DNA from 3 places in the Rhodovibrio salinarum DSM 9154 genome. Region 2 is predicted to be linked to each of the others. Evidence: riboswitches for the same ligand, from Rfam matches in the RefSeq annotation. Region 2 holds a riboswitch; each other region holds the start of a gene.

Region 1 (2,191 bases), 1.9 Mb from region 2:
CGGAATGGCTTGGCTGACGACGAGCACCGGCAACAGCCAGCGGCGCATCGTTCGGAAGCTGGCGATCACCAGCGCACTCATTGTACCGAGCGTCAGGCCGAGGGTGAGCCCCATCAGGATTTCGGCGAACGTGACCCAGGCGTGGTTCGCCAACTGCGACCACCGCGTAAACAACACCTCGCCGACCGCGACAGGGCCGGGCAGAATGTAGGCGGGCGCCTGACTCACCCACTGCACGCCCTGCCAGAACACGAGCAGCCCTGCGAAAATCGCCATTGGACGCACGAAACGGAGCGTGGCTTCAGACATCGGCCACCTCCTGCTGCGCGCGTTTGGCAGCGGCCAGCCGGTCCAGCAGCTGGCCCTGTCGGTCTGCAACCTGCTCTGCGGGGCGCGGCGGCACGCCAGGTGGTCCGGCCACGCTGTCGTCGAGCCGCGCCGGCCGGCCCGCCATGACACGAAGCCTGTGGCCCAGGCGCAGCGCTTCCAGCGGGTCGTGGGTCACCAGCAGTACCGTGCGATCGGCCAGCAGCTCGGCGGCCAGCGCCTGTAACTCGTAGCGGGTGATCGCATCCAGACCGGCGAACGGCTCGTCCATCAGGACGACCGGGCGGTCCTCCATCAATGTACGGGCGAGGGCGACCCGCTGGCGCATGCCCCCGGACAGCTCACTCGGGCGGGCGCCGGCAGCGTTCCCCAAGCCGACGCGGTCGAGCAACGCATCGGCCTGAGCCCGCAACGCACACGTGACCGTCTCACCGCGCAGCCGAGGACCCAACAGAACGTTGGCACGCGCCGACAGCCAGGGCAGCAGCAGGTCCTGCTGCGCCATATAGGCGATGCGCCCCTGCAGCGGGGTGCCATGCCCGTCGCTCACGTCGCCGCCGGCAGCGTCTGCCAGCCCGGCGATCAGGCGCAACAGGCTGGTCTTGCCGACCCCGCTCGGGCCCAACAGGCAGGTGATCTCCCCAGCCGGCAGGTCCAGGTCGAGGCGGTCGAACAGCTGCACACCGGCGAAGGCGAGGTGGGCGCCGCGTACCCGCACGCCCGGCGCGGCCGGTTGTCGGGGAGCCTGAGCTTGCGTGTGAAGGTTGGAAAAGGGGCGGGCGCAGACGCCGCCCAGGGCGTCTGCGGGCCAGTCTGACTGGGTCAATGCACACTCTCCCTACGCCGGTACGAACCGGATCAGGTTAAGGGGTCGTCCCGCCCTACGGGACCTCTCAGCCGCTCCATGGCTCGCGGCTCCCCCGGTGAAATTCACGCGTCTCGTGGCGCTCGGCTTGCCGTACTGCGCATAGGCCTTACCATCATGTGCGCCATGCACGATGCGCCACTTCCCCAGCCTGCCGCCCAAATGTCGAGCGGACAAGAGGCGTGCACGCCGCAATTCATCGGCAGCGAGATCTATCGCCATTCCAGCTATGGCACCAAGCATCCGCTGTCGATCCCGCGGGTATCCACCTGTATCGATCTATGCCGGGCAATGGGCTGGCTGCCGGAGAACGTCTACCACGACAGTCCGCTGGCCACGCACCAGCAGTTGGCGCGCTTCCACGACCCGGCCTACATCGCCGCGGTCCAGGCAGCCGAACGCACCCAGCACACCAGCGCAGAGGTGCGCGCCCGTCACGACCTGGGGGCGCGCGGTAATCCGATTTTCCCAGAAATGTTCCGCCGCCCGGCAACGGCGGCGGGCGGCTCGATCCTGGCCGCGCGGATGTTACTGGACCGGCCGGGCAAGGTGCACAGCCCCGCTGGCGGAACACACCACGGCCAACGCGACCGGGCGAGTGGCTTCTGCTACTTCAATGATCCGGTGTTGGCGCTTTTGACCCTGCTCGATAGTGGGCTGAGTCGGGTGCTCTACCTCGATACCGATGCGCACCACGCCGATGGGGTTCAGGACGCCCTGCACGGAGATCCACGCGTGCTGATGATCTCGGTGCATGAGGACGGTCGCTGGCCAATGGCGACGGCCGCCGACGGGACGGTCAAAGGTTCCGCCCGCGACATTGCTGGCGGCGCGGCGCGCAACATCCCAGTGCCGCCCGACTTCAACGACGATGAGATGGCCTACGTCCTGGAAGCCGCGGTATTGCCACTAATCGACGCTTTCGAGCCGGAGGCCATCGTGATCCAAGGCGGCAGCGATGCCTGCGCCGACGATCCCTTGAGCCGGCTTGGTCTGTCC
Region 2 (2,191 bases):
TTTCCTTCGAGATGGTGACCGAGCGCGGCAAAACCGCTGCCGGCAACCTCAAGGAGGTGTAAGCGCGCGGCTTTCCAGCCAAACGCAATCACTGAAAGCGCCCGCCGGTTCCGGCGGGCGCTTTTTCTTTGGGGTGACGCGTGGTTTACGGCGTTGCCGAGGCGTTGAGCGGCGGTAGCTCGACGGCGTACTGCGTGACCGGCGGCACCTCGTCGATCGTGTCGTGCTGCGCCAGGAACGTGGCGAACTGCTGGTAGCGGGCGGTGTCGAGAGCGGCCGGTCGGAGGGCGAAGCGTGGGATGGTGTCCGGAAAGGCCCGTTCGTTGAGCGCGTTCTGCACGTCCGGGCGGTCTTCGCGGAAGATATCCCAGCTCTTTTCGGGGTGGTTGATCAGGTACTGCGTCCCCCGCTCGATGGCGTTCAGGAAGCGGCGGAGCCGGGCGTCGTCCACCCGGTCGCGATGGGCGATGAAGATCAGTTCGTCATAGGCCGGCACGCCGTGCGCCTCGGGGTAGAAGACGCGGGCTTCGGCGCCCTCCAAAGCCAGTTGGTTGACTTCGAAGTTCCGGAAGCCGCCGACGATCGCGTCGACCCGGCCGCTCAGAAGCGACTGCGACAACGCGAAGTTGACGTTGACCATCTCGACCGAATTCGGGTCGATGCCCGCTTCTGTCAGCATCACCTGCAGCATGGTCTCCTCGAAACCGCCGACCGAGTAGCCGACCGTTTTGCCTTCCAGGTCGGCAAGGCTGTCGATCTGGCTGTCTTGCAGCGTGATCACGGTGTTGAGCGGCGTCGCCACCAGCGTGCCGACGCGCACCAGCGGCAGGCCCTGGTCGATCTGCATGTGCAGGTTGGGCTGGTAGGAGACGGCGAGATCCGCCTTGCCGGTGGCGACCAGTTTGGGCGGATTGCTCGGGTCCGCCGGCTCCTGCAGGGTCACCTCGAGTCCGGCATCGGCGAAGAAGCCGCGCTCCTGGGCGATCACGATCGGGGCGTGATCGGGGTTCAGGAACCAGTCGAGCACGAGGGTCAGTTCCTCGCGCTCCGCTGCACGCGCCGGCAGGGCCAGCAGGGTCAGCGCAAGCACCGCTGTAAGACAGCGGATCGTCGATTGCATCAATGGCATGGCACGGACCTCCGTTCGGGCGCGCCGCCGGAGCCTTGCCGGACGGCGCGGAAGTGGACGGAAGATCCGGGATGAGACGCATGGCGCAACGCCGACCGGGGAGACAGGCGGGGTGTCAGACACGCCAAAACCCGCATACACGCCAGCCCCGGTCCGCATTCCGTTCCCTAACGCCGGCATGACCCGGATCAGGTTCGAACGGTCACCGCCGTAACGAGGGTCGCCAGAATCGCTGGCGGCGCCCGCCCGGCCGGTTTCTCAGCCCCTTGTCACCGGGGCTCCCGTCGGAACGCTTCGTGACGCGCACGTTGGCCCGGTTGGGGCAGGCGGTCAAGCATCCCGCGCGAATTGCGGAGGCGGTGCGCAAACAGGACGTTCGGACTGGTTGTCGCCGCGCGACGCGCCCGCTAGGTTGCGCGCCATCCCGCCCGCGTCGGCGCGGCGCGGTACGGTCCCCGCTTCACGTGTCAACCACGGCGTCTGCGACATGCACTTCCTGGATTTCGAAAAACCGATCGCGGAACTCGAGGGTAAGATCGAGGAACTGCGTCACCTGACCGACGATTCCGAGGTCAACATCCAGGAGGAGGTGCAGAAGCTGCAGGCCAAGGCCGAGCGGTTGCTGCGCCAGACCTACGCCCGTCTGACGCCCTGGCAGAAGACGCAGGTCGCCCGGCATCCCGAACGTCCGCACTTCGGCGATTACATCAGCCGGCTGGTCGACGATTTCCAGCCCTTGGCCGGTGATCGCGTATATGGCGAGGATTCGGCGATCCAGGGTGGTCTGGCGCGGTTCCGCGGCTATTCCAGCGTCTGGATCGGCCAGGAGAAGGGCCACGATACCGCCACCCGCGTGCGTCACAACTTCGGTATGGCCCGGCCCGAGGGCTATCGCAAGGCGCAGCGGCTGATGCGGTTGGCCGAACGCTTCCAGGTGCCGGTCTTCACCCTGGTCGACACGCCGGGCGCCTATCCCGGCGTCGGCGCGGAGGAGCGCGGCCAGGCGGAGGCGATCGCTCGGTCGATCGAGACCTGCCTGGACGTCAAGGTCCCGCTGATCTC
Region 3 (2,191 bases), 3.3 Mb from region 2:
GGCTTGGCCTCCCCCAAGATTTCTTCGACGACGTCATGCCCGCGACACTGACGTCTTTCGGACAAAAAAACGACACCGTGCACGTCGAGGTTCGTGCCGGCGAAAACCACCGCCTCGCGGAGGACGTTCGCGCCGGACGGCTCGACGTGGCCATCGCCTTTGCCAAGCCCGGCAGCCCGGCCGAGGGCGAACGTCTCTGCGCATTGCCGATGCGGTGGCTGGCGCAGCCCGAGATGGTTGGCAGAATCGACCGCCAAACCGTGCCGCTCGTGCTGTTCAACTACCCTTGCCTCTTCCGTCAGGCGACCCTGACCGCGCTCGAACAGTCGGGCACGCGCTGGCGCGCGGCCCTCACCACGCCCAGCCTACCGGGCATCTGGGCGGCACTGCGCTCCGGGCTTGGCATCGCGGTGCGCACCGAGCACGGCACCCCCGCCGACATTGCCTGTGTCGGACCGGACCTCGGCTTGCCCGAATTGCCGGCGATCGAACTCCGCCTGCTCCGCGCACCGAACATCTCGCCCCGTGCCGAGGCTTTGGCCGAGATCCTGCGCCGCGAGACGCTGGAGCGGGTGGCACCTGGCAATCAACGCCCGCCGGACGGGGCGCGTTGATTGCCCGCGCCAGGCTGATACCATGCCCTCGACCGAGGGGAGCCTCGACAAGAGGCTGAGATTCTGCTGGCCCCGCATCCTCAAATGCCCGGGCAGCGCAGTGACCCTTTGAACCTGATCCGGATCATGCCGGCGAAGGGACGGGGACGCCGCGCCCTCCTCCTTGCCGGCCTCAACAGACGAGGCCGCCATGCTGAACCAACCTGAATTTCCTTCGCCAGAGCGCCCCATCGCGGCAACCATCGCCGTGGTCATTCGGGAAGCGCAGGTCTTGCTGGTCCGCCGGGCCAATCCGCCGGATGCGGGGCGATGGGGCTTTCCCGGCGGCAAGATCGAGCCGGGTGAACCGCTGGCACAAGCCGCCGTTCGCGAACTGATGGAGGAAACCGGCGTATCGGCCGAGGCGCTTCGTGTTGCCACCGCGGTGGACGCCTTTGACCGGGACACGGACGGCAGCGTACGCCGGCATTTCGTCCTGATCGCGGTGGTGTGCCGCTGGACGCATGGCGAACCGGTCGCGGCCGACGACGCGCTGGACGCCCGCTGGTTTCCGATCCGGGATCTCGATACATCCGAACTCGCGCTCAGCCTCGACGTCGCCGAGGTCGCACGCCAGGCCGCGGATTTGCTGACGGAGGCGCAACCATGATCGCCAACGTACTGACCATCGCCGGCACGGACCCGTCCGGCGGCGCGGGCATCCAGGCGGACATCAAGACCTTCTCGGCGCTCGGCGCCTATGCCACCTCGGCGATCACCGCCGTGGTGGCGCAGAACACCCAGGGGGTCCGTTCCTACGTCGCGCTAGAGCCCAGCTTCGTCGCCGATCAGATCGATGCCGTCCTCGACGACGTGCGGATCGACGCGGTCAAGATCGGCATGATCGCCAACGCGCAGGTCGCCGAGGCCGTCGCGGACCGCCTACGCCATCACGCGGCCCGCAACATCGTGCTCGATCCGGTCATGGTGGCCAAAAGCGGGCATGCGCTGCTCGCCCCGGATGCGGTCGCAGCCGTCCGCGACCTGCTGGTGCCAATGGCGACCCTGATCACGCCGAACCTTCCAGAAGCCGCTGTTCTTCTGGGGCGCGAGGACGACTGGACGGCCGAGGACATGCGCGCACACCTGCCCGACCTGCTGGCCTTGGGTCCCGAATGGGTGCTGTTGAAAGGCGGGCACCTGCAGGACAGCACCGAAAGCACCGACCTCCTGACGGGAGCGGCGGGCACGGAAACGTTCGCGGCCCCGCGGATCACAACCCGCAACGATCACGGCACGGGCTGTACGCTGTCCTCCGCCATCGCCGCGCTGCTGCCATCGCGAAGCGTTACGCAGAGCGTGCGGGAGGCCAAGACGTTTCTGCACGACGCGCTCGCGGCGAGCGACGCGCTCGATGTCGGACACGGGCACGGGCCGGTGCACCATTTTCACCGCCTCTGGCCCCGCGAACCGCGCTAAGGGCAGACCCGCAGCGTTTTAGTCGGGGACGTTGGCGTATCGTGGCGACCGGCGGTTCAGGCGCCGTCAAAGACGCGACCGCGCCTCATTGCAGGATCGGAAGCAGCCGGCGCATGGGC

The links. A riboswitch is a leader RNA that binds a small molecule or an ion and turns the genes downstream of it on or off. The one in region 2 is predicted to bind thiamine pyrophosphate.
Region 1: another riboswitch for thiamine pyrophosphate. It lies ahead of RHOSA_RS22095 (ABC transporter ATP-binding protein); the one in region 2 lies ahead of RHOSA_RS0102935 (ABC transporter substrate-binding protein).
Region 3: another riboswitch for thiamine pyrophosphate. It lies ahead of RHOSA_RS0118265 (NUDIX hydrolase); the one in region 2 lies ahead of RHOSA_RS0102935 (ABC transporter substrate-binding protein).

The regions. Positions count from the first base shown of each region.
Region 1 covers NZ_KI911559.1:2,540,211-2,542,401, forward strand. The annotation lists gene RHOSA_RS0111755 (ABC transporter permease) at 1-309, opposite strand, end outside; gene RHOSA_RS22095 (ABC transporter ATP-binding protein) at 302-1,153, opposite strand; TPP riboswitch at 1,145-1,259, opposite strand; gene RHOSA_RS22100 (acetoin utilization protein AcuC) at 1,355-2,191, shown strand, end outside.
Region 2 covers NZ_KI911559.1:624,862-627,052, forward strand. The annotation lists gene RHOSA_RS0102930 (cold-shock protein) at 1-62, shown strand, start outside; gene RHOSA_RS0102935 (ABC transporter substrate-binding protein) at 146-1,129, opposite strand; TPP riboswitch at 1,276-1,424, opposite strand; gene RHOSA_RS0102940 (acetyl-CoA carboxylase carboxyltransferase subunit alpha) at 1,617-2,191, shown strand, end outside.
Region 3 covers NZ_KI911559.1:3,927,011-3,929,201, forward strand. The annotation lists gene RHOSA_RS23530 (LysR substrate-binding domain-containing protein) at 1-614, shown strand, start outside; TPP riboswitch at 640-772, shown strand; gene RHOSA_RS0118265 (NUDIX hydrolase) at 805-1,263, shown strand; gene thiD (bifunctional hydroxymethylpyrimidine kinase/phosphomethylpyrimidine kinase) at 1,260-2,072, shown strand; gene RHOSA_RS0118275 (AI-2E family transporter) at 2,158-2,191, opposite strand, start outside.